Regions from separate parts of the Paenibacillus sp. BAC0078 genome, predicted to be linked through region 1. Evidence: riboswitches for the same ligand, from Rfam matches in the RefSeq annotation. Region 1 holds a riboswitch; each other region holds the start of a gene.

Region 1 (8,106 bases):
TGCATTTCCGTCCGCAGCTTCAGGTCAAGCGCCGACAGAGGCTCGTCCAGCAGCAGCACCTGCGGCTCGTTGACGATGGCACGGGCAATCGCCACACGTTGTCTTTGTCCGCCGGACATTTCGGTGATGGCGCGTTGATCATAGCCGGTCAGGTTGACGAAGCGCAGCGCCTCCTGCACCTTTTGCGCGATTACATCCTTCTTAAGCTTCTTGATGCGCAGTCCAAAGGCCACATTCTCGAATACGTTCAGGTGCGGAAACAAGGCATAGTCCTGAAAAACCGTATTGACCTGCCGCTCGTTGGCGGGAATGTGGTTGATAAGCTGGCCGTTCATCATAATAGAGCCTTCAGTCGGCTCGGCAAAACCGGCGATCAGCCGCAGAATCGTCGTCTTCCCGCAGCCCGAAGGGCCAAGCAGCGTATAGAATTTGCCGCGTTCAATTTCGAAGCTGACTCCCTTTAATACGGGCTCTTCGTCGTCATATTGTTTAATGACCTTATCAAAAGAAATAATAGTGCCTTCCGGGGTAGCTATAGCTAACAACCTCCCTTGTCATATGTAGTTTGATCTATTTTATCCGCTCCTTGCGGGAGATCATCCGAATGATGAGCATGTCCAGCGCGTGCAAGTGACAATTCCTTCCTTGCTTCGACATTCTTTCATATTATACAGCATAAAGGTTTAGCCCCATATATGCGATAACATACTTTGTAAAAAGCCGTAGCGTAAACTTAACAAGTTCGTAAAAATTAGTGCTCTCCAGCCCTATTTTGCGGTGCTATAATGAAAACGTCTGAAAAAGAGTTTCATTTTTCTTTACAATTCCGAAATTTTCTTAATATTCCGAAAGAAGATGACGTCCATGAACGAAGGCTTACAGGACCGCCTGGAGAAATTCGGTCTGTCTTTATATGTGATACGTGTTACAGTGGCTGCCTCTCTTTCCTGGCTCACAGTAAACACACTCTATCACGACAGCTACTTATATTTCGCCCCGCTGGCCGCGATTCTGATTACGCAGGGAAGCGTCAAGGCCTCCTTTGAAAAGGGCGTTTACCGCATGACCGGCGTTGTGCTCGGCGGAATCGTCAGCATGATTGTGGGCCGCTTCTTCCATGTTGGCGCACTCTCCATTCTGCTAATGCTGCTGATCGGGATCGGGGTTGCCACAGCGTGCCGGATCAATATTCAGGCCATCTCCCAGGTCGGCGTAACTTCTGTTCTGGCACTTACCTTCTATAATGGTCATTATATCGAGTGGCGTGTAGCCGAAACCCTGATTGGAGTAGCAATTGCTCTGATCATCAATATGATTATCGTTCCGCCCAAGGGGTTCGTCAAGGTAAAAAGCTTGGCACTGGAAGCAAGCCTGCTGCTGGCAGATGCCTTGAGCGGCCAGGCGGCCCGCGGAAGGGAAGCAGCTCAGGCCTCGGACGCACTGGGACGCTCCGCAACACTGCTGGGCAAGAGTGAACAGCAGCAGAAGGAGCTTCATTTTACTATTACCCATTATCAGTGCCGCAGTGAGCTGCGCGGATTATCACAGGCAACCGGACATCTCAAGAAAATTCATTCCTATGTAAAAGAAATCCGCACAGACATCACGCTGCTGCCTTCGCATTATGCTGCAGCCGATTGGATGGCCGAGGTCGTAACAGCCACCGCAGACTGCATCGCACTCTATGGCTCCAAGACCTTGTCGGACAACGAGTGCCAGCGTTCGCTTCCCGAAGCGCTGCACCGGGCCCGTGATCTTCAGCTGGCCTGTTTCTCCGACCTGCAGGGGCAATGCTCCCTGACCACCTTGCGCGATCTGGGTGCGGTCTTCTCCCACCTGAACCGGGTGCTGGAAGAAATTGAGCAGGCTGACTATCTGGTGATGTCGGCCGCGCCGGTGAAGGCCAAATCTGAAGCCGCACAAGCCGTACGCTTCGCACAAAAAGGACTCTCCCACAAGCTATAAGCTTGGGAGCGTCCTTTTTTCCTTTCCCTCAATCCTCACCTTCCTAATTTATGTCAATAAACCAACAATTATCTGCATTTTTCATAATTTATGCCTGAATTCTATTATTTCAGTTGAAAAATCGCTACTTTAGTACTAGAATTAATGTTGTTTGAAGAAGTTATTTTTGAACTCAATACCAGTATTGACCACTTTTGTCGATAACAGTCGATATAGATTACCTCATGCTGAGTGTATATCATTGATCTATTCCTAAAAGCAAACTGCCCGAAAGGGCAGGACGCAAAGCTATGGGCTTAAGAATGCATCAACACCGCATTTAAGGCTGCCAGGCTGCTGCTAATAGAGACACCATCAGGTCGGGTTCACGGCTCCATGATGTTCTTTTCTGTACAGATGACATTGATTATACGAAAAGCGAGGTTACACGAATGGCGCAGCATATTATGGAACGGTCACGGTATGAGTTCTTTGCTTCCATGCTGCTTGGGAGGCCCGATCTCCTGAAACTTTACTCTGTGGATGCTCAGGCATTTACCGGGACAGACAGAGATAAGAACGGCGTCATCATCATCCAGAACAACGAAATTTTTATCACCTCACCTCTGCCTGGCGGCAAGCCGGCTGTAATCTCCGCTCTCCATCCTGTAATCTTGAAGATAAACCAGCAGACAATAACAGCTCCAACTCAAGTCACCGCCTGCGACCAAATAAGCTGGGATATTTGCGAGAAGCCGCAATACCAGATTACCGTATCCGATGACAAGCTCAAAGTATACTTTACACTTTACCGTGCTGAAAAGTACGCCTGGAACCTGGTCAACACCCCTGCCTCAGCCAATGTTACTGTGCGGGCCGAACTGAACCGTGATGTGGTGCTGTCCACACTTTCAATAGAACAGATTATAGCCGGCTTTGAGAAAAGCCCCCTCATAGGCAATCTTAACATTCCGGCACTTTACGAAGAGCTGAATAACCCTACATATCTTCCTGTATGCATTGCCGAAGGCAAAGCTCCCGTTCCCGGCACGGATGCCAGTCTCGAGCTGCTGTTCCCGGAGAATCTGGCGAATGAATTCAACCGGGGAGAGCAGACGGCAAAAGAAACCGAACACCAAGGATCACCCGCTATCCGGGAAGGTGAGGTGTTCGCCCGCAAACTGCCTCCGCAGGAGGGGCTGCCTGGCTTTGACGTGTTCGGATATGTGCTGCCGCCACCGCCGCCGCAGGACATTACACTTATAGCCGGAGCATATGCATCGCTGCAGCCAAGCGGTGAGATTACTGCCCAACGTAATGGCAGACCACGCATAACGGGAAGCGGAAGCTTCGTCAAAACCGTTGATTTTCCCGAAGCACATATTATCCCTGAGGATGGCGAGCCCGCGGCCGGGACAATTATGTTCCCCGGTGATGTGGTTGTGCTCAGAGACATAGAACAACATACAGTGATTGAAGCGTTGGGAAACGTCTACATATACGGAAATGTCTTTAACTCTACAATTACTGCCACGGGCAGTATTTTGGTCCGGGGCAAGGTTGTGGACAGCGGACTGTACGCAGGGGCATTCGGAGTAATGCACAACCGCCTGTGCAGCTTCTCCAAGCTGCTCATGCAAGAGGTCGGCGGGCTGAGAGAGGCTGCCAGGCTGCTGGCAGAGACCGTCGAGTCGGTGCAGCGAACCGTGAAATACGGACTGGTTGTCTTGCTCCTGCTGGAGAATAAATACAACCACCTTCCAGCTATGATCAGCAATCTGCAAGAGCTGCTTGCCGGCATGAGCCCTGCCTATCCGCAGGATACCGAACCGCTTAAGCGCATGCTGGATATTTTCCTGCATCCCGGCCGATTTACCAGATTCTTTACGGATAACGTGCTGAGTTCCTTCGAGAAGCTGCTCATGGATTTCTATGACGGAATCGCCTTTTTGCAGGAAGAGAACGTTCGTATTGATATCGCCGGGTCTCACGGCAGCATCATCAAATCCGGCGGCAATCTGCATATTCACGAGGAAGGCATTACGAAGAGCAAGCTGTTCTCCTCCGACAATATTTATTTCGAGCGGCAAAATTCGGTCTGCGAGTACTCTACCGTAGAAGCAGCAGGCAATATCACAGCACAGACGGTTGGCCAGGATTCGGCTTCTGCATCCGCGCTGCTGGCAGGCGGGAAAATTACAGTCTGCAGAATCTGCAACACCTCAGTAACCGTTGGGGAATATTCCGCAGCGATTACTGCACCGGAGGAGGGGCTTGAGTTCACAGCAGAAAGCCTGCAGCAGAGAAATCAGGCCGACACAGCTTCCCTTGCCGCTGATTGACAAGGCCGCTTTTTCAATATGTGTGGAGGTATTTATAATGAATAATTCATGGTTTACCGTTCAGCAAATTGATGAAGCCACCTTCGCAATTAGTGAATACGGGCATTGGGAGAAGGTGCATTCCTTTCTGCTGCTGGGGCAGGACAAGGCTGCGCTGATCGACACCGGGCTCGGAATTGGCAATATCAGAACCATCACCGACACCTTAACCCGCCTGCCGGTTGAAGTTCTTACAACACATGTACATACGGACCATATTGGGAGTCACGGGGACTTTGAGCGGATTTTTGTTCATGAGGGGGATCTCGATTGGCTGGTGCACGGCATCAAGGGCCTGTCCACCCGGCAAATCCGCCGGGATATCAGCAGAGATATTACCCAGCCGACGCCAGACGGCTTCGATCCGGAGACCTACAAGCCTTTTCAGGGAGAGCCTGCAGGACTATTGCACGATGGAGACAGGATTGATCTGGGCGGAAGAACCTTGACCGTATATCATACGCCGGGCCATTCTCCGGGACATGTTGCTTTTTTTGATGAGACACATGGATTTTTGTTTACAGGCGATCTGCTGTATGACGAGACCCCGATCTATGCTTTTTACCCTTCGACCAGCCCTGTCGATTTGGTTCATTCGCTGGAACGAATAGCAGAAATTGAGGGTATCCGCACAATCTATGGATCGCACAACACCCTCGGCCTTGACCCGGAGATTTTAACGGAAGTGAAGCGGGCGGTGCGGTTGCTGCGGGACAATGATCTGGTCCGTTTCGGCACCGGCCTTCATACATTTAACGGCTTCAGCATACAGTTCTGAGTTCGTACAGGCTCTCTAATACTGCGGTCTATCCATATCGAATGTCCGGCCGATGGCCGCATAGGTTGCTCCAGCGAGACGGCTGACCGGCTTTAGCTTCGCAGCATCAATCCGCCCGTTATGAATCAGTTCATCCTCCACGTAGAAGCCCAACACTTCACCGATAATCATATCGCAGTGTCCCAGCTCCACATGCCGCGTGAGGCGGCATTCCATCGCGATTTTGCACTCTGCAACACGCGGAACCTTGACCATTTGCCCCGGAACCGGTGTTAACCCGGCCAGCTTAAGCTCGCTGATGCCTTCCGGCGCATTTATGGAGGTGTGGTTGATGGCGGCGATATTATCCTCATCCACGATATGCACCACAAACTCCCCATTGCCAAGAATATTGCTTGCCGTGTGTTTCATCTCTCCACTAGACTTCCGCACACAAGAGAACATAATCATCGGCGGCTCATCGTTCACAATATTAAAAAAACTGAATGGCGCAGCATTCACGACCCCCTGCTCATCTATTGAAGTAACAAAGGCAATCGGTCTTGGGATAATGCTGCCGATCAGCAGCTTGTAATTGTCGTGCGCGGTTTGTTCAGCAGTGCGGATATACATAAAGCACCTCCATTTTAATTGGGTACACGTCTTACCCTTCGGCTTATCCTTACATTAACCAGAATGATGCTGCTTACGATAAGCACCATGCCTATGATCAGATTCAAGGTAATCCGCTCATGCAGCAGGACCACACTTGAACCGATAGAAATCAGCGGAATCAGAAAAGTGAACGAGCCAACCTTCCCCGCTTCTCCCTCCTTGATTAGATTGAAGTATACCATCCAGCCCAGGGCAATGACAAAAACCGAGATAAACAGTGTGTTCACAATAAAGGCCTTGTTCCAGGTTATTTCCGACCAGCTCTCAGTGGCCGATCCGGCTGCCAGCAGAATGATGCCGCCTATAGTAATCTGCATCGCTGTCATCCACAGCATATCAACCCGTGCGGCATTGCGTTTCGTATAGACAGTCGCCAGTGCCCAGCTTAGTGCGCTCGCCAGAGCCAGCAGAATACCCGGAACCGAGATGCTGCCGGTAAAGCCGCCGATACTGAGCGAAGCCACCCCGAGAAAGCCGAGCAATAAACCCGCCAATTTCAGCCCGTACATGCTCTCGCCCAGCCACATCCAGGCAAAGATGCCCAGCAGCACCGGCTGCAGGAAGACAATGGCCGAGAACAGGCCGGAAGGCACATACTGCAGGCCGATGGTCTGGAAGCCATAATAGAAGACAATACTGAGAAAAGCCGAAATCAAATAAACCGGCCACAGCTTGCTGAAATGCAGCTCCTTCCGCTTCGGAAACGCGGCGGCGATGAGAATCACACCGGCGATAACCGTGCGGATGCCGGCAAACAGCAAGGGCGGGGCGTAATTTAAGGCGATTTTGGAGAGAGGCCAATTGATGCCCCAGACAATGACCAGAAAGATAAGCAAAGCTATGGTTTTCTTCTGCTGCTGCATTGATTCACCTCTTGTTCTATTTTCATACCAATGATACAGTAAATATAATCATAATTGAAATGCATAATACTCATGAGGGGCATACCGAATTCGATATGAATAACAACCAAATTCGTCTGTTTGTCAAAATTGCTGAAACCGGCAGCTTCACCAAAGCCGGGCAGGACATGAATATGACCCAGCCTGCGGTTAGCCGGGCCATTTCTGCGCTCGAAGACGAGCTGGCGGTGAAGCTGCTGCTGCGCGACCGTCGCAGCGGCCTTATGCTTACCGATATCGGCAAGCGTATCCTCATTATTTTCCGGGAAATTATCATCGGATATGACAAGGTGGAGCAGGAAATCGCTGCCGAAAAAGGACTGGAGAAGGGAGTGATCCGTATCGGGGCTTTTCCGGTCGCGGCTGCCCAACTGATCCCGAGAATAATCCGCTCAATCAGCGCCAGATACCCCGAGATCGAAATCAGTCTGTCCGAAGGCACGGTCGCCGAGGTGAAGGAGTGGCTGGCAGCGCGTGTGATTGATGTCGGGTTGATTATTCCGCCGGATGACGAGTTCGATACCGTCCCGCTCTTTCGTGAGAAGCTGTATGCTGTGCTTCAGGACGACCACCCGCTCCGGGATAAGCATGTCATCTGCGTGAAGGACCTTGAGGACGAGCCGATGCTGATCTGCCGATCCGGCTACGAGCCTCCGGTCGTGGACCTATTCCGCAGAGGCGGCAGCAGCCTGAAGGTGAAATATGAGGTCAGCAGCTTCCTTACGGCGCTGAATATGATCAAGGAAGGGCTGGCAGTCGGCGTAATGTCCGAGCTCTCGCTGCTCTCCTTGCCGCCTAATGTGATCATCCGGGAGCTGTCTCCCGATGCTTACCGGGACATTCATCTTGCCGTTAACTCTCTGGATGAGCTTTCGATAGCTGTCAAGCTGTTCATGGACACCGCTCTGGAGCTTGCCGGGAATCCGGAGACCACCGTACCGTCTGTGACTCAGGCGAAAGACCACTAATTATAGGAAGAGGAGTGCATTCATATGAAATACAATCGTTTGGGCAACAGCGGACTGCAGGTTTCCGCACTTGGACTTGGCACCAATGCCTTCGGCAAAAGAGCCGACGAGCAGACCTCAATTGATATCGTCCATACCTCGCTGGACCAGGGCATTAACTTTATCGACACGGCTAATATTTATGCCGGCTCCGAATCGGAGAGAATCATCGGGCTGGCGCTTGCAGGCAGACGGCAGGACGCTGTGCTCGCCACCAAAGCAGGACTGCCGAAGCACGCAGGCCCGGGGGGAAGCGGCTCTTCCCGCCACCATCTGATGCTGGAGCTGGAAGGCAGCCTGCGCCGTCTGAAGACAGACTACGTTGATCTGTACCAGATTCATACCTTCGATCCTTATACGCCGCTGGAAGAGACGCTGCGTACACTTGACGATATGGTCTCCTCAGGCAAGGTGCGCTACATCGGCGCTTCCAATTACGC
Region 2 (8,106 bases), on a different contig from region 1:
ACGTCAGCAGCAACTCTTATAATATATCACATTGATTTCAGAAACGCAACAGTTTTTTTCGAAACAACTTATTCAGCTATTTCTTATTAACTTTTGCCGCGCTCTAACAACGCTTAATCATAATACCTCATAACCCTATGAAAAAGCAACCCCTATAAACAAAGAAAAATAACCCACTTAATATTTAAGCGGGTTATCTATGAATTAGGCTAGATTATGAAAACAACTGCTTGTTCTTAATAGAACTTAGCTGCAGTATATTTGCTTGCATCTTTGATCAATCCTGTTGTCTGGCTGTTCTTCGCCAATCCTGCATCTACAGTCGTATCAATAATTACCCATTTGCCATTAAGGAAGACTTCGTTCCAAGCATGATAGGTAGTAACGTAGCTTGAGTTCCCCATAACCAGCTTAGTTGGAATGCCTTCACTGCGAAGCATGGTAGCAAACAATGAAGCGTAGTCGTAGCAGATCCCCTTTTTGGTGAGGAGTGTATTGTCATTGTTAGGGATGTAGTCCGTTGAAACATTGGAGGCCAAGGTGTAGTCGTATTTTACGTTAGACACAATATAGTTGTATATCGCTTTTACCTTTGCTTCGTCAGTTGTCAGACCTTGCGTTAGTTGCTTAGCCTTCAGAACTGTTGTATCGGAAGAACTCCATTTCACGTTCTGTACGGAGCCCAGATATACGGCATTTGCATTGCTCAGACTGAGATCTACGGTTTCGGAAGAAATCACTTTGTATTTGTTACCGGTGGTGTTCTCAAGTACAGATACTTTATAAGAACCATTGCCTTGCTGCAGCGGGAACGTTTCGGTTTGTCTGGAGGCATAGAGGTTGTAAGTGTAGCTGTTGTTGTCTTTGGTGATCATAAGCTTGACACGCTTGTCCTTAGGGACGGCATAGGATACCGAGATAACACCCTGATCCAATTGAGCTGTATTCAACCAGCCGGTGTCCGTGCTTGCGGCTTCAACAGATCCCGCTTGAACGGAAGTAGCAACTACAAACAATGTTAATAATGTAAAAAAGAATTTCTTCATGGATAAAACTCCTTTCGGTAGCTGGCTGCCATCCTTAACGGGAAGACCCTTTAGCTTTGCGTCCCTACCTTTCGATAGGTTTGCCGTTATCGTATAAGTTCTATCTGTTCTTACTTCTACTAGAAGTTACTAGATTTAGCTTAAGAACAAACAAAAAAAGCCTCTTCATTCGGTAGCTGGCTGCCATCCATAGCGGGAAGGCCCTTTAGCTTTGCGTCCCTATCTTTCGATAGGTTTGCCGTTATCGTGTTTAGCTTTTATAGTTACATAGTACCATATCTATCTCTATATTCAAGACCCAAATCACTAGATTCACACTATTTTTAGTTGAATTTTTATATAACTAGCTTAGCATGCACGATCAGCCGGTGGGTTGGATTGACCAATGGATCACATGTAATCAGGGTAAGTATTTTGTCATCGTTATGCCCATTTAGCACCGAAATATCTGTAGGCTCCACGATAGAGATATCATAAACAACGTATTTGAAATCCTGCCTGCTTGTTGTAACGGAAATGGTGTCGCCAATTTCGACTTCGTTCAATCTGTTGAAGAGTCTCCCTGTTGTTCTTGATCTGTGGGCTGCAATTGCGGCATTGCCGACCTCACCAATCGGTGCTGTCTCCTTCATATGGGCGGCGGCATGCTTCATATTGGCTTTGGTTGCCCCTTCAAGGATAGGCAGCTTCAGGTCGATTTTGTTAATTTGGATAATTCCGATGATCTTGCCGCCTACCTGAATGTCCGGAGCTGGCGATTCAGTTGCTTCTGCCTGTTCATTCGCAGATGATTCCTCTGACAGCAGCTTGGTAACTGCCGCATACGGCTTGCTCAGGTCTGATCCTGACGGCGGAGCGGGCGTAACTTCACTATAGGCCTGTTCGGCTTCTTCCAGCAGCTTCTGCTGCTCCCAATCGTTGTACCACTCGTTCGCTTTTGGATACAGCATGATAAGAATCCCCGCAAGGATAAGCAAAAAAGAGAACTTACGCATGAAAATCACCTCCGTTAGTTATGATAACCTCAGAATACCCATTTGCGGCTTCCAAAAAAATTGATAATTACGGTCACGAAGGTGACCAGCACTTTGGCAATCAGCACCTGTACGCCAAAACGGTCCGTCAGCAAATGCATCAGCAGCACCGAGATCCCCAGCACAGCCAGGTTAAGCACGATAAACCTCACAAGCTGCATCCGGTCAAAGCTATCCTTGCTTCCCCTGTCCTGATCACGGAAGGTCACTTTTTTATTCCAAAAAAAGCTGTTGGCTGTACCTGCACTATACGAAATAATCTGCGCCGGCGTGTTCATCATTCCAAGGGAATGCAGCAGTGTAAATACCGCAAAATCAATCAGTGTGTTCAGCAAGCCTACTGCATTGAATTTTAAAAACTGGATGAATCCCGCGTTCAGCTTTTTATCTGACATAATCCTTTTCCTTCCGCTTGTCCAGGCTCTCTATGTCAGCCTCTGTATTGTAGCCCCTGGTCTCACGCACGATATACAGCGGTCTGTCCTTCGATTCATCATAAATCCGCCCGATGTATTCCCCAATCACACCAAGGAGCATCAAGACAATACCGTTAAACAGCAAATTCACGCCCACAATAGAGGCCCAGCCGGGGACGGTCCAAGAGGTGAACACCTTCTGGAACAAAACAAAAAACAAATAAAGAAAGCTGGAGAACGATAGAAAAAAGCCGACGTATGACGCAATTTTGAGTGGCTTATGCGAAAAGGAGGTGATGCCGTCCAGCGCAAACCGGATCATTTTCTTCAAAGGGTACTTGGTTTCACCTGCAAAACGCTCCTCACGCACATATTCCACCATCGTCTGCCGGAAGCCTACCCAGCTCACCAAACCTCTGACATAACGGTTCTTCTCCTTCAAGCCACGCATTACATCACACACTTTGCGGTCGATCAAGCGGAAATCCCCTGTATCCGTGGGAATATCCACACTGGTCATGCTGCTGAGCAGACGGTAGAACATCTTGGCGGTTGCTTTTTTGAAAAAAGTCTCTCCGTGGCGTTTGAGCCGCTTGGCGTAGACTACCTCGTAGCCCTCTTTCCACTTCGTGATCATCTGCAAAATGACCTCAGGCGGATCCTGCAGATCCGCATCAATCACCACAACCGCATCGCCTTCAGCATAGTCCATCCCCGCCGTTATCGCTACCTGATGCCCGAAGTTACGCGAGAAGTCGATCAGCTTGACATGCTCGTCACGGCTGCTGACCTCATGCATAATCTCGACTGTCCGGTCCCGGCTCCCGTCATTGACGAAGACCAGTTCGTAGGAATCGCCGCATTCGTCCATTACCTTCTTGAGACGCTCGTACGTATGCTGAATGACTTCCTCCTCATTGAACATGGGGACAATTACACTGTATCTGGCTTTCACTGTCGTTCCTCCTAATTTTTTTGTGAGCTTGTGCTGCCTGAATCGCCGGCTAGAATACCCAAGAAGGGAACCAGCGCAGCATCACCTTCACGTAGTCTTCGCTGACCTGCATACCTGACAATACAGGGTAAAACATTACAAAGAGCAGCGCCGCAACAGCGACATATGCATACCGCCATGTTTTTGCCTGGGGGTACTTACTGTCAAACAGCTTCAAGATATAGACGATTGCCAGAATCATGAACGGCACCATTGCGAAATAATGGTAAAGGAATGTCTCGCGCGGTACCAGCATCCAAGGCACATACTGGGAGAGGAAGCCGATCCATATCATGTACAGGCTCTTGTCTTTACGTTTCACTGTCAACCAGAGCGAGGCCAGCAAGGCGAAGATTCCTGTCCACCAAATCAGCGGATTCCCCATAGTAACGATACTGCTCACCTGTCCTTGCGGCAGGCCTTCGCCCCCGCTGAAGAACCATACCGGACGTTTCATAAATGGCCATTCCCACCATGATGAAGCAAACGGATGTGTGGCAACAAGCTGGCTGTGATAATTGTACATGTTCTTTTGCGCCTGAATCAGCCCTTTTATGGTATAGCCCTCCGCCGAGACAGACAGCACAGGGATAAAGGACAAGCTGTAAATGACTACCGGAATAATGACAAAGAACAGCACACAACTGAGCAGTGTGACAATGGTGTTCTTCCAGAAGCGCTGTTTTGCATTGCGGCAGGCGTCCTTAAGCTCCTGGTCACCTACTTTGCCTTCGGCAAGCACACGCCCCGCAGCTTTATATTCCTTGTAGCGCTCAAACAGCGTAAACGCCAGCATAATCGCAAGTCCCGCACCTCCGTAGATTACAATCCATTTGGAGGCAACCCCGATGCCAAAGAACAGACCGGACCAGAACAGCGGCACCAAGGTCTTGCGCAGCGGAACACGGTAGAAATTCATCGTGTAGTAGCGCTGCATGAAATAGAACATCAGCATGATGAAGAATACGCCGTAGACATCAATTGTAGAAATACGCGTCTGGGTAAAATGCATGAAATCCAGTGCGAACAATCCGGCGGCAAGCGCGGCGTAGGTGGTCTTTTTGAACAGCCGCAAGGCCATAATGTAGATCAGCGGCAGCATGGCGATACCAAACAAAGTACCGATAATCCGCCAGCCGAACGGATTGACGCCGAACAGCTCCATCCCTACAGCGATCAGCAGCTTGCCGAGCGGAGGATGGGTATTCTCATACGGAACAATGCCATGTGTGTATTCATAGGCTGTCCGCGCATGGTAAATTTCATCAAAATAGGTGCTGTTCATGAAACCGGAGTTTTCCGGAATGAGCGCCTGCTCGTCAAACAGGTTGGACGGTGCGCCTCTCTTGGCAACTGCCGAAGCATCCGGCGTGACGCTGGCTACCGGAAGCGGTGTTTTGCCTCCTCCCTGCTCGTAAAAGGCCATTTCATTCAAAGTAAAACCCGGAGAGGTAACGGTCAGCTTCACGTATCTGGCCGCGACGTTCAAAGGCTGGCTTTTCCAGATAAACACATTGCCGACATCCTCATTGACATCCAAAGGATTGCTCCAGGAATCAGGTGATTGGCTGAACTCCAATTTGAATTTACCGGTACCTACTCCTCCGAATATATTTACGCGCTCCAACTGTCTGCTCTGGCCGAGGTCCACATAGAAGCTCTCGCCGCTGGCGGCAGGCTGCCATAAGGTTTCCGGGGCTTTGGTTGAGCCGAGATGAAACAGAGCCAGCGCCGCATACACGGCGGTAATGCCGAGCATCCACATCCAGTCCTTACGCTTCAGCCTGAGCAAGCCCACCCTACCGCTCTGCTGAACCGGACGGATTCCTTCGGCAAGCTCCATATCAGCCTTATGATTCTCTGCCGCTGACGGCGGCGGGAGCAGAAGCTTGATCTCCTTACGGACATACACCGCATACCCGACATACAGCATATATAACACCAAAGCGATGTTCGCAATCGCAGTCACAAGAACAATCCCGTCCGAAGGCGGATTATTGCCGGCATTCAGATGGGCCAAGGTATAGCCCACGTTAAGATACTGCGTTAAAGTAAATCCAAGAAAGATTGTCAGGAACCGGCGGTCCCGGCTCTCGATATAAGTGAACAGGCCTAGAATTAACGCCGGATACATATACCGTTCATGCATTTTCGTGCCAAACACAAACACAACTGCGATCAGAACCATACCGACGAAGAAGGACTTGGACAGCTCCTTGCGGTCTTTTTTGAAGGAGTAATACGCTGCAAGGACAACCGCCGCCAGGATGAAAATAAAACCCCAGGTACGATAGGTGATCCCAAGCCACATCGAATCAATCGCGGACCACATCGGCGCAGTCAATGCATATAGATTAAAGGCATTCACCGTAGAATATGGATAGGAAGACAAGGTTCCCTTGTACAAATCTATAAGTCCGCCGAATCCGCCGTTATTCCAAAAGAACGGAGCCGCCAGCACGGCAAAGATCCCCAGTCCATAAAGAGCGCCAAGCGCAAGCTGCTTCCATGCCCGGTGATGATAAAAAGCAAACAGCAGCACAGGGGTAAAAATCAGCGCCTGCGGTTTAATCAGTGTGGCTAAGGCAAAAAAGATGGCCGATCTCACAAAGGCTTTATTGGATGCGCCCATAATACTGAGCAGCAGGAATACCAAAAAGAAGGAGTCCGCTTGTCCCCAAGCGGCAGAATCCATCAGCACCGCCGGATTGAACAGGAACAGCAGCATTAAGCCGATGGCCATGCCGGAGCCAAGCTTCGCGCGGCCTGCGCGGTAAATTAACCAGCCCAGCACCAGGTCCGAAATGATCGCCGGCAGCTTAAAGAGCAGCGTCTCTCCGCCCGAGCCATGCGCAAAGCCAAACAACCCGCGAATGAGGCTGAGAAGATACAATATGTACAAATATCCCGGAGGGTAGTCGGCAAAATAACCCTCTTCATAAAACTTGCCGGGTCCCAGGTCAACGAGCCGCTGTCCCCAGGCGATAAAGGTATTCATGTCGTTCTGATACCCTTGTGCCGTCAGACCAATCCAAATCCGCAGAATAAAAGCGATTCCGAATACGATATACAGCCATCGGGTATAGATGCCGTCCGATTGGCCCAGCAGGCGGTTGCTGCGGAAGGCTTTATTATAGAGGAAAGCGAAAAACACGCTGAACAATGCCGAGAGCAGCAGCAGCTTGGCAGGAGAAACCTTGTGCGGCGTCTCTGCAGCCTGACTGCCTGCATTCTGGGCCGCTGCTTGCGCTTCGAGCGAAATGACACTGACTCCGTCAGGAACAGCATCCACTTGCTCTACCGACAGATCATCAAAGTAGGCTTTCCCTTGAATAAGACTGGAATAACCGCCCAAGGCGGCGCCGATTCCGAGCGTTTTTTGCTCCGGACCGGTCTGTCCGTAGAATTCAAGGTACTGCCAATCTCCGGAAGTATCCGTGGTCGCGGGATAACCGCTGGCGATGCCTACCGGGAAAATATTTGCGCCAAGACCCTGGCCCGCAGTGCTGACGATTTTGACATAACCGGAAATCTTGTAGTAGCTGTTCGGCGCAACCGTAATATTCTGCACCCATTTCAGATGATTCGGCTCCAGATTCTCAATCACTGCCGCTTTGCTGCCGGAATGGACCTCTTCCGACTGTACCGAGAGCAGCCCGGAACTGTCCCCGGAGATCCACATATCCTTGGTCCAGCCCGAAGGAGTACCATTGTCCCCATCCTCAAAGCCCGGATTCTGCAATAGATTGCCTTCTGCATAAATGCTTGTTACAGGAAGCGTGAACAATAACAGCATTAATACAATGATTGCGGACGCGCGTATACTCTTGATCATCGTTCCAACCTCACCTCGTCAATGTTAATCCAGCCGTTCCCGCCGGTTATGTAAATCTCGGCCTGCTCACCCTGCTTAAGCGTCGCAGCCGGAAGTTTAATAGGATGATATTTGTCTCCCGCCGTCAGTTCAGCCTCCGTACGCACAGCGCCATTTACCCGGATGCCAATCCTTCCCCCGTCCCCTCCGGCGCTCACCATAACGGATAATTTATAGACGCCAGTCTGGGCGGTAAAGTTCTGCACTATGCTTTTGTCTGAACCTATATCGAGATAAGCATGGCTTGCTCCAGAGTAAGGATTATTGGCAGCTATACCCGTTCCCGCTGAAAAGCTCCAGCTTGAGGCTCCCGCTTCAAAGCCTCCATTAGGAATCTCAGCCTGGACGCCCTCTTCATCTGGAGACGCTGCTTCTGTATTATTGATAAGCACGCTGTAGTTGGCGAAGCGCTTAATCGTATAATCCCCGGCCACAGCAGGCAAAGGCTCATTATTCCCAAAGATATATGCCGAATGGCCCGGCACAATGTCCGGATCGCCAAATCTGTACCGGCCAAAGGAGTCAACCATTTGAAATGCATCTCCGGGATTGGTGTAATGGACAGAATCCAGGAAGTCATGCGGATTGATTTTCTCATAAAACAGCACATAAATATAGGGCATATTCACTTTATTGGTGACGTAGATCTCCCCGCTGCTTGCTTCTGATGCATACTGCACTGCAGGCCCGAGAGAGTCATAAAAAGCCGGACCGATCTCCTTGGGGAACTCCCGGAAATAGG
Region 3 (8,106 bases), on a different contig from region 1:
GGAACGGATCGTACAAGTCAACAAGTTCCCGGTCGATATTGCTCCAGAAGGCCATCAAATCTTGATTTCGCATAACGACAAGCCGGGGATCATCGGGCATGTCGGCACCCTGCTCGGCCAAAACGACGTCAACATCGCTTCCATGCAGGTGGGACGCAAAATTGTCGGCGGTGCAGCCATTATGCTTTTGACCGTTGATAAGGCAGTTCCTAAAGAAGTGCTTGTCAAGCTGGCCGGATTGCCTGAAATCAACACAGCCGAAGAAATTATTCTGCTCTAAGTCTAAAAAAATCGCTCTTGGAATGGCGGCGCAAGCCAGTCATTTCCAAAGAGCGATTTTTTGTTGCCAATTTGCTGCCTGATAGGGCAACGCAATTATTCCGGAATCCGGAATACAGGAACTATTCTCCCGTCTACATCGGAGAAACCATATTTCTCAGCAAGCTTACCCACCTGCTGTGGCACGCCTGTCATGGACATGATTTCAGGATCACCGGCCAGGCGGGTTACAGCCCGCCCAATATAAGCTGTGGATTCACTTGATTGCAGCTCCGCCACCTCCTGCCAGTGCGCTTCGTCCGTATTCATGCTCTCCAGCACCAGCTCTGTCCGCATCCAGCCGGGGGACAGCGGAATCACAGCTATACCCTCCCCCGCCAGTTCAATGGACAAACGGCCGGCCAGACGCACGAGCGCATTTTTAGCCAAATCATAATACAGGTTGTCTATATATTTATACTGGTCCCAAAAGGTAGTATGGATAATCAGTTTACCGGATTCTCCGCCGCCCCGCATCAGTGGGAGCGCATAATAATTCGTCATAAGCTGCGCCCGCACTCCGGCTGTGAACATATTGTCCCAATGCTCTGTCGGTAGCTCCCACAGAGGTTTGCTTTCTATAGGAAGCTGATTACCTCCCCATACGTTGTTGATCAGAATATCAAGTCTGCCCTGCTCTGCCGCAATCTGCCCGATCGCAGCCTCCGTATCGCTGTCAATTGTGTGGTCACAGCGTATCGCGGAACCCGCTCCACCCATGCCCGTAATCTCACGAAGAACTTGATGGATGGTTTCTTTGCGCTGAACCGGCTGTCCAGAGTGTGCAGTTCTGCCTGTAATGTAGACGTAGGCCCCCGCCTTTGCCAATTCCAGGGCAATCCCTCTCCCTGCCCCTCTGCTCCCGCCGGTAACAAGCGCTACTTTTCCCTTCAGGTTTGTCATTTGTACAGCTCCTCTCTTCTGGCTTTCATAATCATCATAAGCTTTATATATGACACCAATTGACATATATTTATGCTAAACTAAAAATGCTCGTTTTACTCAAACTCACCGTAGAAAGGAGCTTCACCATGAGAGCCGACCGTTTGTTATCCATCCTCCTGCTGCTGCAAAGCCGCGGCAAAATCACCTCCAAGGAGCTGGCGCAGACTCTGGAGGTGTCAGAGCGGACGATTCTCCGCGACATGGAGGCGCTAAGTACTTCAGGTGTGCCCGTGCTCGCTGAAAGGGGCCGTGATGGCGGCTGGATGCTCAGCGAAGGCTACAGGACCTCTCTAACCGGCATGAAACCCCAGGAAATCGGATCACTGCTGTTGACGGCTGATACTGCAATCCTGAACGCTCTGGGGATACAGGAGGATTTCTCCTCCGCTGCCCGCAAGCTGGAGGCCGCCACCTCCAAGCTTCCTGATTCCCCGCTCGCCTTTCTAAATCAGCGAATCCATATTGATGGCGCGGGTTGGCATCCTTCAAGCGAGTCTTATCCGTTCCTCTCTTTGCTGCAGGAGGCGCTCTGGGAGAACCGCAAGGTCAAGATCAGCTATATGCGTGATAGAGAATGCAAGGAGCGGCTAATTTCGCCGCTGGGGCTGGTAGCCAAACGAGGAGTATGGTATGTCGTTGCCGAAACCGAAGGAGAATTCAGAACCTTCCGGGTCTCCAGACTGACAGCAGCCGAAATTACTGATGAGACATTTACGCGCCCGGAAGGCTTTGAGCTTGCCGCTTATTGGGAGCAATCCACTGCTTTGTTCAAATCTGCTCTCCCCCGCTTTCCCGCAAAGCTGCTGGTGAACGGCAGGACGATGGAGGAGCTGGAGCGGGAACGCTATGTGTCAATTACCAGCAGCAGCGCAGCAGCGCAGCCGGAATGGCTGTCCGTGGATGCCGATTTCAATACTCTGGAATCCGCCTGCCGCATTGTGCTTTCGCTAAGCCCGGATGTAATTGCCGTTGCTCCTGGAGAACTTGTCGAACGGATAACCTGCACCCTTGCCGAAACCGTAACGTTATATAAGGAGTTCACACACAAAAACAAACATAAATAGGCTCAAAAAAAGGTTTTATGTCAGTTCTTACAATAGACCAAACCTCCACGATTCGCCTATAATATTACAGTAAACAACTTAATTTTATTTAGGGGGAACTTTTATGATGGCATGGATGAACAGGCTTCCTTTAAAACAAAGAATTATTGCCGGATGTTACCTGATCGCCGCTTTATTCGCTGTTCCTGTTCTGATCACACTCATTGTGATGGGCAAAATCATTATCGGCTTTATTTTAGTAGCGGTACTGGCAGCCTTAACCTATCCTCTTGCACGCGTTGTTGAGAGAACGCTTACATCTTCGTTCGAAGACATCTCCAACGTAACTCATACCATAGCCAAAGGGGATTTTACCAGCCGCGCTGACGAAAACGGCTCCATGGGCGACATTAGCCGTTCCTTCAATACCATGATCGACAAGCTGAAGAAGATTCTCACCGAAGCGTCGCAGATCACCCGCCAAGTCATGGATGCGAGCCGTGGCATTGAAGACAAGAACCAGAACCTGAAGCTTGTGATGGCCCAGGTTGCCTCCTCCTCCAATGAGCTGGCTCTTGGCGCTAATGAAATCTCTGTAGATATCGCAGATATGACAGAGTCGATCAAGGATATAGAAACGAAGGTTTCCAATTACACAAGCTCCACCAAGGAAATGAACAGACGCTCCGTACATACGCTGGAATTGGTTGAAAAAGGCCGTCAGTCAGTAGATACGCAAGCGGAAGGCATGCGTAAAAATATACAAGCCACCCAAAAGGTAGCCGACACGATTGAAGCACTCTCACAAAATGCCCGCGGCATCACGATGATCACCAAGACGATAACGGAAATCGCCGAGCAGACGAACCTGCTGTCGCTCAACGCTTCCATTGAAGCCGCCCGTGCAGGCGAGCATGGCCGGGGATTCGCTGTGGTGGCGCAGGAGGTCCGCAAGCTTGCCGAGGAATCCACCTCCTCGACCAAAGAGGTGTTCAGTCTGGTGCGCAGCATTGAGAGCGACATCAAGCAGGCGATTGAGCATATTGCCATCAACGAGGAAGTCGTTCAAGTACAGAATGAAATGATCATTGAAACGGCTAATATTTTCGCTCAAATTGTGCAAAGCGTTCAATACATAACCGAGCAAATCGCTTCATTCTCTGCTGAAAGCGACCTTATGCTGGAGAGTGCGCTCAAAATTTCCGGAGCCATCGAAAATATCTCCGCAATTACCGAGCAGACAGCCGCAGGCACCGAAGAGGTCTCCGCATCTATGAACGAACAGATCAATGCCCTCAAGTCCGTTGCCGAAGAGACAGAAAAGATGACCCAAGCTGTATTCCAGTTGCAAAAAACAATCCATATTTTCAAATTTTAGGCGTCCCCTGCAATGCTGCCGCTTGAGCAAAAAATGCTCATGCGGCAGTTTTTTTGTGTTTACAATTTCCTTGATGTAATATTCACCAAATGCTGAATTTTCGCAGTATAAAATGATAATTTCAATTTGCATTTATATCTGGATAAGCTGAGCTTGGAAAATGAATCCAAAGGACGATAGTGCCGCAAGGAATGCTTGTACGATTACGATTAGCAACTGGGAGTCTAAGTATTCCCACAGTTACGGCCATCCTCCGTGATAACTATCAATAGCACCATGGTCCGGCATTTCAAATCCCGTTTGCATTTTAGGACTTTTTCACCTGGGACTTTATTATTTTATTTCCTGCATTAATATTCACTTGGCATGCAAATCAATAAATGTCGTTAATCGTTATATTCGTCAAATTTCGAGCTTATTTGATCAAATATATTGACAAAAGCAGCGCTAGGAATATATTGTAAAGTAAAATTATGCTTTATTTCATTAATAAAAATATATTGGCAAAATTCTCCGAAAGGGAATGACGCAAAGCCATGGATCTACAGTCTCATGCTTCCCGGGACCATGACAGCCAGGTTGCTTAAGAACCGGAACGTCTGTATTATGTTTCTCTCGTTCAACATGGTTATTTAGCAGCTGCCTGTGCTCCTTCTGAGTGCAGGTTTTCTATTTAAGCTAAATAAATAATAACATTGGGTGGGGTGGATTTTCTGAAAACAGTCGCAGATTATATGGCTCAGGCACTACGAAACCTCGGTGTAACACATTCTTTTGGCATAATCGGCAAGTCTATTTGTCCTGTAGTTCTGAAGATGGTTGATCATGGCATTGAGTTTATTCCCGGAAGACATGAATCCAGTTCTGGGTTCGAAGCCGCAGGTTATGCTCTAAAAACCGGCGGCCTTGGAGTGGCCTTCGGCACCTCCGGTCCAGGCGGAACCAATCTGCTTACCGCCGCAGCGCATGCCAAGGCAAACAACCTTCCTGTGCTGTTCATTACCGGCCATCAATCCATCAAGGAGCTGGGGATTCCCCAGTGTCAGGATTCTTCGAACTATCTTGCCGATCTGGCGGATATGTTCAGACCCGCAACTCTGTTCAGCAAGCTGGTTGAACGCGGAGATCATTTCAGCACCATATTTAATCATGCCATTTCGACGGCTTTAAGCGGCAAGCGGGGTCCTGTCCACCTGTGCATCCCTTTTGATGTGCAGACAGAACTCCTTGAAGAGTGCCGGATTGTGATCCCTGAACGGGAGAGTCTGATCAGCCACAGTAATTTCGAGCGGGTGATCTCGGCTATCAATCAATCCAGCCATCCCCTCATCATTGCCGGCAAAGGTGTCAACCGCTCCGGAGCGCATAAAGAGCTGGTTCAGCTCGCAGAGATGTTCAATATTCCTGTTGTGACTTCTCCTGGGGGCAAAGGCGCTATTGCCTGGGATCATCCGTTATATCACGGTCCAATCGGTGTCGGCGGCTGCAAGCATGGCGATGATTTGTTGAACCGCAGCGATTTGTTCATCGTGCTCGGTTCGCGGCTGAGCGATATGACCATCTGCAATCTCAAGGCGGAGAACCATCCGCAGACCTTGATTCAATTTGATGTCGATCCTACGTTTGTCGGGAAAATATTAAACTCTCCCACCATTTCTGTCAGCGGCGATTTGCGTGATAATCTGGCGTTCTATCTGCAAAATGTCGATACCAGCAGCATTCCGGCACGTCAACCGGAGACATCCCCGCGTTATACAGAGGAGCTTCCTGTATTGTCCAAGCTTTCTCTCGCTTCGGTAATGAGCACACTGAGCGAACAGCTCCCTTATAACAACACCCTCTTTGTTGATGACGGCAGCCATGGCTTCCATGCTGTGAAGTGGTACAACGTGAAGAAACCGGGCAGCTTTGTCTTTGATGCCTATTTTGCTTGCATGGGCAATTCAATTGGCATGGCTATAGGCGCAAAGGTAGCCTCACCTGAAGAAACCATTGTCTGCATTACCGGCGACGGATGCTTTATGATGCTCGGGGCGGAAATCAACACAGCAGTGTGCAAGGATATCCCCGTCATCTTTATCGTAGTGAACAATATGCAGCTCGATATGGCATTAAAGGGCATGCAAAAAACCACGGGCCGAATTGACGGTTCCCTCTTTGAGGTTCCAATGGATGCGGTAAAATTCGCCGAATCGCTGGGCGCTACGGGCTATAGATGCGAAACTGCAGAACAGTTTACTTCAGCTCTGAATGAAGCAGTAGCATCGAACCGTGTCGCTGTCATTGAGCTGTTTACTGACCGTGACGAAGTGCCTCCTACGGCCCACCGTACCTTGAACCTCAACTAAGAAGAACCATCTGCACCATCAACCTATAGGGGGCATCTCTGTGAAGAATATCAACAGTGGTTTTGAGCATTTCTCCAATCTGTCCGGCGATTATGGCGCCAAGGCGCTGGCTCCGGTTAAAGAGCATTTTCCCGAATTGGCTGAGTTTATTATGGGCAATGCCTACGGCGATATTTTCCAGCGTACTGCGATCGGTTCTGATTGGAAGGAAATCGCCGTCATATCCTCGCTGATTACGATGGGACAGTACGAGCAGTTGGGAGTCCATTACGTGATGGCGCTCCGGGTGGGAATGACCGTGGAGCAGATTAAGGGCATTTTGCTGCACTTGGTGCCGGTTATAGGCGCTCCAAGAGTCATTTCGGCCTTTAATGTGCTGCTCGACACACTGGAGGAAATCAAATAAGTTCTTTTGCGACAAAATTATACATTATTCGACTTTATTCTTGCATTACAGTTAAAATTATGGTTATATTTAAAGGGAAAATATCCCAAAACCAAGGTTTTAATGTCGATTTTCGACATATAAATATAAGTTTTTTGAATTTTAATACTTATGCTTCACACAATTTAATTACTTGGGAGAGATCAGCAAATGGGAAAATTTATTTTGAACACCGATTCTGTTAAAAAGGTCATTAAAATTGAACTGGAAGGTACTTTCTCAAACGACGATGGCCTTAAGTCAATCCAGGCTTATCAGCAAACCATCAATCCAATTACACCTGCTGAATATGCACTTGACATTGACTGCAGAAAGCTGAATGTAACCGCTCCTGATGTTGTGCCTTTGCTGGAAAGCTGCTTCGTAATGTTCAAGGCTGACGGATTTGATAAAGTGAGCCTTACTCTGGAAAATAACCCGATCCTCAAAATGCAGCTTGCCCGTCTGGGCCGCAAGGCAGGACTTGAAAACCTGGAGATCATTTCGACTGTTTCTGCTTAATTAAATATTTCCGAAGCAAGTTTTGTTCGAAGAGAAGTATCAGGAAGTTTATTCTCACAAAACTTTGAGGAGGATTAATATGGCCGGAATTCGAATTAAGGACATTGATATCTATCATCCAAGCAAAAAGATTGGCAATGACTTTTTCATACAGCATTTTGATGAAAAGGGTATTGATATCCGTGGTCTTCTGGCTACTCTGGGCCGTGAAAGCCGCTACAGCATTGATAGCAAGGATGAGAACTCTCTGACAATGGCTTTTGAGGCCGCAAGCAATGTGCTGGATAAGACGGGACTGACCGGGGCTGATATTGACCTTATTGCTTATGCGAGCCAAACTCCTGAATATATTTTTCCTACGAATTCATTGATGATCCATCGGCTAATCGGCGGAGCATCACATACAATTTGTATCGACAGCAATGCGAACTGTGCGGGCATGACGGCATCGGTGGAGCAGGTTAGCCGGCAAATGATGGCCAACCCGAGAATCCGCCGCGCGCTGGTCATCGGCTCCGACCATGTTGCACCGCATGCGAACAAAAACGATCCTGTCTATTATGCCAATTTCGGCGACGCCGCTGCTGCACTCATTCTGGAGCGTGATGAGAACTCCGTAGGCTTCATTGATTCCATCTACCAGACAGATACCTGTGTATACGGGAACTCGTTGTTCCCTGCAGAAGGCTTGGCTAACCTTGGACGTGAAGGCGTGGATGCGGGAGAGTTCAATGTGAGATTCATTCCCTTTGATGATTCTATTTGTGTGGACGCGGCCTCTGAATCCATCAACACGCTGCTAAGCATCAATGAGATTGCCCCGGAATCCATCAAAGCGGCCTGCTTCTCGCAATTGTCACTGCCCAACATCCGCGCGGTTTCCGAGAAAACCGGCATCGACAACGACGTTGCCGTCTACATCGGCGATGAATTCGGATACACTTCGACTAGCAGCCCTTTTGTCGCTCTGCATAAAGCGGTAACTACGGGACAAATCGAGCGCGGCGACAAGGTCCTGTTCTGGACCGTTGGCGCAGGCTGGCAAAACGTAGCTTTTGTAATCGAGTACTAGAGTTAATGATAAAAGAGCGGCCTGCAAGCAGAATTCTGCTGCAGGCCGCTCTTTGT
Region 4 (8,106 bases), on a different contig from region 1:
TGCCGGTTCGAGAATACGCTCATTTGCGGAACGGATTTGTAGGCATCCAGGATGCTTACGCGAAACAAAACTCCGTTCACCGGGAGCTTATCCAGCTTGTAATTAATCCGAAGTTCAGGATTCGTGTCGCCTCTGAGCCCCGAAGGGATGCTCTGAAGCGTTGCCGCCTTCAGCGTGGAAGAAGCGACATTAATAACCTCCTTCGCTCCCGAAGAGCTGGCGTCCGTAAATTCCGCATCTGAGCCGTCATGCTGTCCGAGCTGCCATAATATTGTCCCCTTCGGCAGCTCAGGCCCAGTATCACCCGCTGCAGACAATTTGGACATGTCTACCTCCACTTCGCCCTGTTTCATCCCGTCATCTCCGAAGAATGAGACGGACAACAGAAGCAAGATGGTTAGTGCTGCAAATCTAAGTACTAGCCGAAGAGGCTTTCGGATGTTTGGCTTTGTCCTAGTCGTCATTCCCATGTCCTCACTTTCTTCCGGGGTGTCTGTTCTCTGGCTCTGCAAAAGCCTCACTGCTGCTTCGATTGTTCATGGAAAGGTTAGTGCGTTCTGGGGAATGACCGCCAGCTTCTGGCTCGGACTCTTCCACATTAGGCGGATGTTTGCATCACCACGGTTCTCGTAATACTCAACCTTAATATCATACGAGGTTCCTGCTGCAAGCAGGATGTCTCCCTCACGGCTGATGCCGCTTTGCTTCCTCCAGCTGTCGATGATCAGCCTGCCGCCGATCCAGACGCGGACACCGTCATCCGAAGAAGCAATGAAGGTATACTTTTCACTGTAGACCGGCTTGATTTTGCCCGTCCAGCGAACGGAGAAGGAATCTTTGCCGATGCCTGCCGCCGGAGAGTCTCCGTGCCAATTGAAATCAATCTTCTTGTCATTACGGGTCAGCACCGCAGGCCCTGCCAGGCCCGCGTTGTTGAAATACTGTCCGGTTAAGCCGTTTTTTAAGATCGGAGGTGTATTGATTGGTGTGCTGACGGGTTTGCCTTGGGTTTCGATATAGTCGGCTCTGGACACGGTGCGTGTATTGCTCATGAAGCTTTTAATAGTCTGCAGATTATTGTTTTCGGTCAGCATTTTCCCCCATGTCATCATATATACCCATTTGCTCTGGGTTTGAGACAATGTAACAGGGTCTGGAAGCTCCCCGCTCTCGCCGATGCCGATGGGTTTGCCGTTCGCCAGCGTAAGCAAGCTTTCATAATAAGACTGCTTGAAATCATTGTTATAAATATCCGCTGCCAGCACGTCAACCTTACCCGCCCCGGGATAGTAGGGTTCATAGGAGTCTGCCCATTCATTGGGCGCATTCGGGTTCCATACCCACAGCAGGTTGTTCAGCTTATGCTTGTTCACCAAACGGTCGTAGGCTATATTCCAAAGCTCGGCGAAATTATCCTTCTGCCCCCACCAGAACCAGTTCCCGTTCATTTCATGGTAAGGCCGCCATAGAACCGGAACTCCGGCATCGCGCAACTCCCCCAGGTAGAAGGCAACTTCATCAAGCTCAGCTATCAGACTCTTGTACTGCGGGGTTCCCGGCGTAACATATGCGTCAAACTTCTCCTGGCTCAGGTTCATACGCACATTGGCCCACTCGGGTGAGGTTCCGGGGAGACTCTGGTGGAAGGTCATCGCCACGATGCCGCCGCCTTTATACCATCTAATCGCACTGTCTACAACAGCCTGGCGCTGCCGGGCAATGGTTCCAGCAGGCTGGTTGTTAACGGCCCCAAACTCATAGCCATGGAGTACCGCATACTCCCCGCTGATGTTTTTAAGCGCGTTACTATACTCATCAGGACTCTCCAGATAATCATGCTGGCCGGAAACGATGCCTTTGCCGCTAAGCTTGGCGAGATAATCCAGAAGACTTACGGCTTCCTTGGAAGCCGCAGAATTAACAGGTGCGATGGCCTCTGCGGAAACCAGCTCATTCCCGGATACAGGGAGACTTCGGGCCTCTGTCCAAGGCACTAAAGAAAGACTAAGGATAACAATAATAATCGTAAATAACCGGTACTTGCGAAAAGTGTTCAATGTAATCTCCTTTCTCCAGCCGCATCTGCCATGAAAGCTCTCCTGGTGCAGGCGATACTTCCTGCGGCAAATGCCGGCTATAGCTTAGTAGCCCTGCTGGTGAGCAGGGCCACTAAGAGTGGGCTTTATAGGATTTAATATTGTAACGACTTAACCAGTATCGGCGTTCGGTGATGAATTAAGCAGTAATTCACTTAGGAAGCGGAAGGAAGAAAAAGTGCGTTCGCCGGGACCGTCCCTTTAACCTGACTCGGACTTTCCCACATCAGCCGTGCTTTTGCATCCCCTTGATTCTCGTAATACTCCACTTTGAGTTCATATAGCTGCCCGGCTTGCAGGCTTATGCTTCCTGTACGTTCGGTTCCGCTCTGCTTCGTCCAACTGTCAATCACAAGGGTTCCATTGACCCAAACGCGTACACCATCATCTGTTGTCGTGTAAAAAGAATAAGTCTCACTGTACAGCGGCTTGATCTTCCCGCTCCAGCGAACAGAGAAGAAATCATTGCTGATTGCAGCGTCCGGCGAGCCCAGACGCCAGTTGAAATCAAGCACCGCATCGTTGCGCACCAATGCCGGAGTACCCGACAGCTGCATATTATTGAAGTATTCCGCCTGCAGTCCGTTCGCAGCCGGAGCTGGCGCACTGAGGACGGGCGGCGTTGGGGTTGGCGCTGCTGTCGGAGCCGGTACTGTAGTTGGTGCTGGCGCTGCTGTTGGTGTCGATACTGGTGTTGCTGTTGCTGTCGGTACTGGTGTTGGCGTTGCTGTTGGTACTGGTGTTGATATTACCGTTGGTGTCGATACTGGTGTTGGTACTGCTGTCGTTGCCGGTACTGGTGCTGCCGGTGCCTCCGCACCCATCTCCGATGAAGATGTGCTTTCACTGGCAGCCGGCGTATTTACAAACAAGGCACTGGCCGGAACCGTTACCTTCGCCTGGCTTGGGCTTTGCCACATCAGGCGGATATTGGCATCGCCCGCGTTCTCGTAATATTCAACCTTGATATCGTATAGTTGACCCGCCTTTAAGGCGATGCTTCCGGTCCGTTCGGTTCCGCTCTGCTTCATCCAACTGTCGATTACGGGTGTGCCGTCAATATAGACACGGATACCATCATCCGAGGTGGTATAGAATTGATAAGTCTCACTGTAAGAAGGCTTGATCTTGCCGGTCCAGCGGATGGAGAAGGCATCCACACCGAGCGCCGGGTCAGGTGCAGCCTGACGCCAGTTAAAGTTGACCGCAGCATCGTTGCGTACCAGGACAGGCGTACCTGAAAGTGTCATGTTCTTGAAGTACTCACCCTGAAGACCATTCAAGACTGGCGTTGGCGCTTGTGCCGCATCATCGCTGTACGGCGTTGGCGTCGGCGTCGGCGTTGCTGCTGTTGGCCTCGGTGTTGCCGTTGGCGTCGGCTTTGCCGTAGGTGCTGGCGTTGCCGTTGGTGTCGGCGTCGGCGTTGCTGTAGGTGTCGGTGTCGGTGCTGGCGACAGTGTCAGTCCCGCTTTGTACTTGTCACGGGTCAATGTATATTTGTCATTCATGAAGCTTTTAATTGTATCGGTACTGTTGTTCTCGTAGAGCATTTTGCCCCAGCTCATCATGTATACCCAGTTTTTCTGGGATAGCTGCAGCTTTGCCGTGCTTGGCATTTGACCATTTTCACCGATGGCAATAGGTTTGCCGTTAGCAAGGCTCAGCAGGCTGTCATGATAAATATTCATAAAATCATTGTCATATATGTCTGCCGCAAGAACGTCTACCTTGTCAGCGCCCGGATAAGTCAGGGCATACGGATCGGCCCAACCATTCGGGGCATTCGGGTTCCATACCCACAGCAGGTTGTTTAATTTATGAACGCCCACAAAGCGGTCATACATAATATTCCACAATTTAGGGAAGTTGTTTTTCTTACCCCACCAGAACCAGTTACCGTTCATTTCATGATAAGGTCTCCAGAGTACTGGAACCCCTGCATCCCGCAAGCTTTTGAGCGAGACCGCTACTTTGTCCAGATCGGCGATCAGGCTGTTGTATTGAGTGGTTCCCGGTGTTACATACTTATCGAAGTCCGCTTGGCTCAAAGTCTTCTGGACGTTGGCCCATTGATACGAAGTGCCGGGCAATTGCTCATGGAAGGTCATAGCGACGATTCCGCCATTTTTATACCAGTTGATCGCGCTGTTCACTACATTCCGGCGCTGCGTGGCTGCAGTGCTCTCCGATTGGCCGCTGATCACGCCCAGCTCATAGCCGTGAAGGGCAGCGTATTGTCCGCTTGTTCCTTTAAGCTTGTTACTGAATTCATCGGGACTCTCCAGGTAGTCATGCTGTCCGGTGATGATGCCTTTTCCTGTAATGGAATAGAGATCGCTAAGCAGCTTGACCGCCCCCGGGGAGGCGTCGGGATTGACCGGAGCTGAAGGACTTGCGGCAGCCTTCGCGGATAAAGGCGCAATCCCTAATGCAGTCATAAACAGGGCAATGGACAAAACAGCACTCAAAAAACGAAAATTACGGTAAGTTGTCATCATTCTTCTTCCTTTCGGTAGCCAGGCTGCCACTCTTTCGAAGGCCCTATAGCTTTGCGTCCCTACCTTTCGATAGGTTTGCCTTTATCGTTTTGAAGGAATAATCCCTCTTACCGTAAGTATCGTCGCGAATAGTTTATAGTTTAGAGTAAAAATGAAATTTTCTTAATAAATGGTTCTTAATACCTGTTTTGGATTTGTAACAATTGGGTAAATAGATTAATTCGCCTATGAAATGAACTGATGCAGGGCGATATCTTCCCAGTCCAGAGTAATGCGAATATTGTCCTCCTCCACCAGCTCCGAGCCGGTCTGGACTTCAATAAACTCCACATCCGTCAGAGCCAGAATCGCATGTTTGGTGCCTTCCGGTATGCGGACTACGTCCCCTGCTTTCACATTATGCTTCTGCTCATTCAGCACAATGCTTGCCTCACCGCTGACGATGGTCCAGATTTCACTGCGCTTGTGGTGGAGCTGATAGCTGATATTTTTACCCTTGGATATGAAAATCCGCTTGGTCAGCACCTCATTGCCCTCATCATATTTCACGTAATCAATGACCTTGTAGTGGCCCCAGCGGCGTTCCTCATACATCGGTCTTTGTTCAAAAGATTTCAGCACTTCCTTAATGCGCGGGCTTTCCGCTTTATGGGTTACCAGGATGCCATCCGGGCTGGCAGCGACAATCAGGTCCTTGGCTCCAATTACAGTAATTGGAATATCAAGCTCATTGATCAGGCTGGTTCCTTCGGAATCGGCGGTCACAAAACCTTTGCCCACATGGTTGCTGCTCATTTCTTCGGTCAGTGTATTCCAGGTGCCCAGGTCCTTCCAGAATCCGGCGTAGGGCTGTACAACAATATTCTCTTCCTTCTCTACCACTTCGTAATCAAAGCTGATGGAAGCCAGCAATTTATACTGCTTCTGCAACTCCTCATAGTTCAGAGGCAACCCTTTCCGCTGCAAAATATCAAGCAGATATCCGAGCCGGAAGGCGAATACGCCGCAGTTCCACAGTGCGCCGCGGCTGATCAGCTCCTCAGCCAGTACACGGTCTGGCTTCTCCTGGAAGTGGCTCACCTGCATATAACCGCTTGCCCCCGCCTGATCGCCGGTAGGAATGATATAGCCGTATTTCTCTGAAGCAAGCTCAGGGACAACGCCCATCAGCGCCAGATTCGCGCCGCTCTCCTGCATGGTGGCCTCAAGCTGGATTACTGTATCAAAAAATGAAGTCTCCACATACGGATCAACCGGAAGAATAGCCACAGTCTCACTTGGAGACACCCCGCTCATCGAATACAGATAAGCAGCCGTCAGGGCGATGGCCGGAAAGGTGTCGCGGCGTTCAGGCTCCACAATGATTGGTACCTCTGCGCCGAGCTGGCTCTGAATCATCTCCACCTGGCTGCGGCCGGTAGCCAGGTAGGAGGATTCCGCCATTCCTGTCTCCTGCAGTTGTCTCCATACACGCTGTACCATAGATTCCGGTTCACCGGCCGGGCTTTCCAGTACCTTCAGAAATTGCTTCGAACGTGAATCGTTGGACAAAGGCCAGAGCCGTTTACCAGAACCGCCTGATAGAAGTACCAGTTTCATGAGTGAACCCTCCCATTTATATGTTGTCGCGAAAATATTGGATTGTTATTGTGGGCTTCGATGTGTGAAGAAGCTTAAAACCGGGCTGTTGCGGGAGTCACTGCAAGGAATGTTTGGACTTTCGGCCGGCTGTTGTCTCCAGATTTCCTGATTTAAACCGCTGATAGCGGTAGAAATCCGGAGACAGCATATGCTTCCGAAGCGAGCTTTCCTGCGGAAAGCTTTTAGGCGGACGCTACGCTCCTACAGTTCCAAAATTCCTCTCCGTTCCTTCCCTTAACAGCCTATTTGCTTGCTTCACCCGGAGGCGAAGCGCACTGCTAAAGATCCGAGCATTGCCGCTTGCTGAGCGGCAGGTTTGGGCTTTCGGCCGCTGATAGCGGTAAAAAGCCAGAGACAGCGTATGCTTACGAAGCTGTTAAGAACGCTTGTTGTACTAAGCGCCCTGTATGCATCAAACCCTAGACCGCGCCGGCTACACTGGGGGAGTAGCCGCTCAGGCCACCCATTTGCGGGCGGCCGACGGAGTGGTACTCGAGGCCCGTGCCTTCGATCTGCTCCTTGGAGTAGACGTTGCGGCCGTCGATCAGCACCTGGCGGCGCATGCTCTCCGCGAGCCGGTGCAGATCAATTTCCTTGAACATGCTCCAGTCGGTCAGCAGGCAGACGGCATCGCTGCCTTCGGCTGCTTCTTCGGGAAGCCCGCACCAGCGGAGCTGCGGATGATCGTATTGCTGTCTGAAGTTATCAGCAGCAATCGGATCATACAGCTTCACCGTAGCGCCTTCGCCCACCAGCACCTCAATGATTTCGCGGGCCGGAGCCTCGCGGACATCATCGGTATTCGGCTTGAAGGCCAGCCCCCAGATGCCGATAACCGCCCCCCGCAGGCTGCCAAGGGATTCATGCAGCTTCGAGATAATCATGAAGCGCTGGTCTTTGTTCACCTCGACTACCGATTTCAGCAGCTTGAACTCGTAATCCACGTTGCCGGCGATCTGGATCAGCGCATTGGTGTCCTTCGGGAAACAGGAGCCTCCATAACCGATGCCGGCCTGCAGGAAGGATGAGCCGATTCTGCGGTCCATTCCCATGCCTTCCGCTACCTTGGTTACATCGGCTCCCACTTTTTCGCAAATGTTGGCAATCTCATTAATGAAGGAAATCTTCGTCGCCAGAAAGGCGTTGGAAGCATATTTGATCATTTCCGCACTGCGGATATCCGTTACGAACACATTTTCCGTGAAGCCCTGGTGAAGCTGGCGCATGGTTGGCTCAAGCTGCGGATTATCCAGTCCGATGACAATCCGGTCGGGATGAAGCGTATCGCGGATGGCCGAGCCCTCGCGGAGGAATTCCGGAGCGGAGACGATATCGAAGGGATGGTTCGTGTGGGAAGCGATAATGCTGCGGATTTTCTCATTTGTGCCAACGGGAACCGTCGACTTGGTCATGATGATTTTGTAGCCTTCCATCGCTTGTGCGATTTCTATCGCTGCACCTTCGATATAGCTTAAATTTGCTTCACCGCTCGGAAGAGATGGCGTGCCTACCGCCAGGATGACGATATCGGAGTTTCGGACCGATTCCTGAAGATCGGAGGAGAAGCTCAGCCTTCCTTCACGCAGGTTCATTTCAATCAGCGCTTCAATTCCCGGCTCATAGATGGGAGATTCCATTCGTTTCAGCTTGCTGATCTTCTCCTCATCCTTATCCACGCAAATCACATGATTCCCATTCAGTGTAAAACATACGCCAGATACAAGACCGACATAGCCGGTACCGATTACTGTCAGCTTCATACAATCATTCTCCCTTTAGAAAATTGACGTAGGCCTGTTCCACGTACTGCTTGAACTGAACCATAAACGCCTGTTCATCGAATTTACGCGCATGTTCCATAATCTGCCCAA

The links. A riboswitch is a leader RNA that binds a small molecule or an ion and turns the genes downstream of it on or off. The one in region 1 is predicted to bind cyclic di-GMP.
Region 2: another riboswitch for cyclic di-GMP. It lies ahead of ACX1DY_RS28690 (transglutaminase-like domain-containing protein); the one in region 1 lies ahead of ACX1DY_RS15965 (flagellar assembly protein A).
Region 3: another riboswitch for cyclic di-GMP. It lies ahead of ACX1DY_RS11050 (thiamine pyrophosphate-binding protein); the one in region 1 lies ahead of ACX1DY_RS15965 (flagellar assembly protein A).
Region 4: another riboswitch for cyclic di-GMP. It lies ahead of ACX1DY_RS21025 (PA14 domain-containing protein); the one in region 1 lies ahead of ACX1DY_RS15965 (flagellar assembly protein A).

The regions. Positions count from the first base shown of each region.
Region 1 covers NZ_JBTLRW010000007.1:319,386-327,491, reverse strand. Annotated here, with positions in the region: gene ACX1DY_RS15975 (ABC transporter ATP-binding protein) at 1-545, opposite strand, end outside; gene ACX1DY_RS15970 (FUSC family protein) at 865-1,965, shown strand; cyclic di-GMP riboswitch class I at 2,213-2,306, shown strand; gene ACX1DY_RS15965 (flagellar assembly protein A) at 2,397-4,286, shown strand; gene ACX1DY_RS15960 (MBL fold metallo-hydrolase) at 4,324-5,103, shown strand; gene ACX1DY_RS15955 (flavin reductase family protein) at 5,119-5,715, opposite strand; gene ACX1DY_RS15950 (DMT family transporter) at 5,730-6,620, opposite strand; gene ACX1DY_RS15945 (LysR family transcriptional regulator) at 6,716-7,627, shown strand; gene ACX1DY_RS15940 (aldo/keto reductase) at 7,652-8,106, shown strand, end outside.
Region 2 covers NZ_JBTLRW010000026.1:64,696-72,801, reverse strand. Annotated here, with positions in the region: gene ACX1DY_RS28690 (transglutaminase-like domain-containing protein) at 237-1,046, opposite strand; cyclic di-GMP riboswitch class I at 1,060-1,141, opposite strand; cyclic di-GMP riboswitch class I at 1,215-1,296, opposite strand; gene ACX1DY_RS28685 (class D sortase) at 1,382-2,041, opposite strand; gene ACX1DY_RS28680 (GtrA family protein) at 2,071-2,475, opposite strand; gene ACX1DY_RS28675 (glycosyltransferase family 2 protein) at 2,465-3,451, opposite strand; gene ACX1DY_RS28670 (phospholipid carrier-dependent glycosyltransferase) at 3,501-7,325, opposite strand; gene ACX1DY_RS28665 (glycosyltransferase family 39 protein) at 7,322-8,106, opposite strand, start outside.
Region 3 covers NZ_JBTLRW010000004.1:363,264-371,369, reverse strand. Annotated here, with positions in the region: gene serA (phosphoglycerate dehydrogenase) at 1-280, shown strand, start outside; gene ACX1DY_RS11065 (SDR family NAD(P)-dependent oxidoreductase) at 376-1,221, opposite strand; gene ACX1DY_RS11060 (helix-turn-helix transcriptional regulator) at 1,350-2,327, shown strand; gene ACX1DY_RS11055 (methyl-accepting chemotaxis protein) at 2,434-3,684, shown strand; cyclic di-GMP riboswitch class I at 4,177-4,271, shown strand; gene ACX1DY_RS11050 (thiamine pyrophosphate-binding protein) at 4,389-6,032, shown strand; gene ACX1DY_RS11045 (carboxymuconolactone decarboxylase family protein) at 6,073-6,438, shown strand; gene ACX1DY_RS11040 (hypothetical protein) at 6,628-6,978, shown strand; gene ACX1DY_RS11035 (3-oxoacyl-[acyl-carrier-protein] synthase III C-terminal domain-containing protein) at 7,058-8,050, shown strand.
Region 4 covers NZ_JBTLRW010000012.1:65,449-73,554, forward strand. Annotated here, with positions in the region: gene ACX1DY_RS21015 (discoidin domain-containing protein) at 1-353, opposite strand, end outside; gene ACX1DY_RS21020 (glycosyl hydrolase) at 537-2,057, opposite strand; gene ACX1DY_RS21025 (PA14 domain-containing protein) at 2,252-4,591, opposite strand; cyclic di-GMP riboswitch class I at 4,605-4,684, opposite strand; gene ACX1DY_RS21030 (sugar phosphate nucleotidyltransferase) at 4,820-6,193, opposite strand; gene ACX1DY_RS21035 (UDP-glucose dehydrogenase family protein) at 6,655-7,995, opposite strand; gene ACX1DY_RS21040 (glycosyltransferase) at 8,000-8,106, opposite strand, start outside.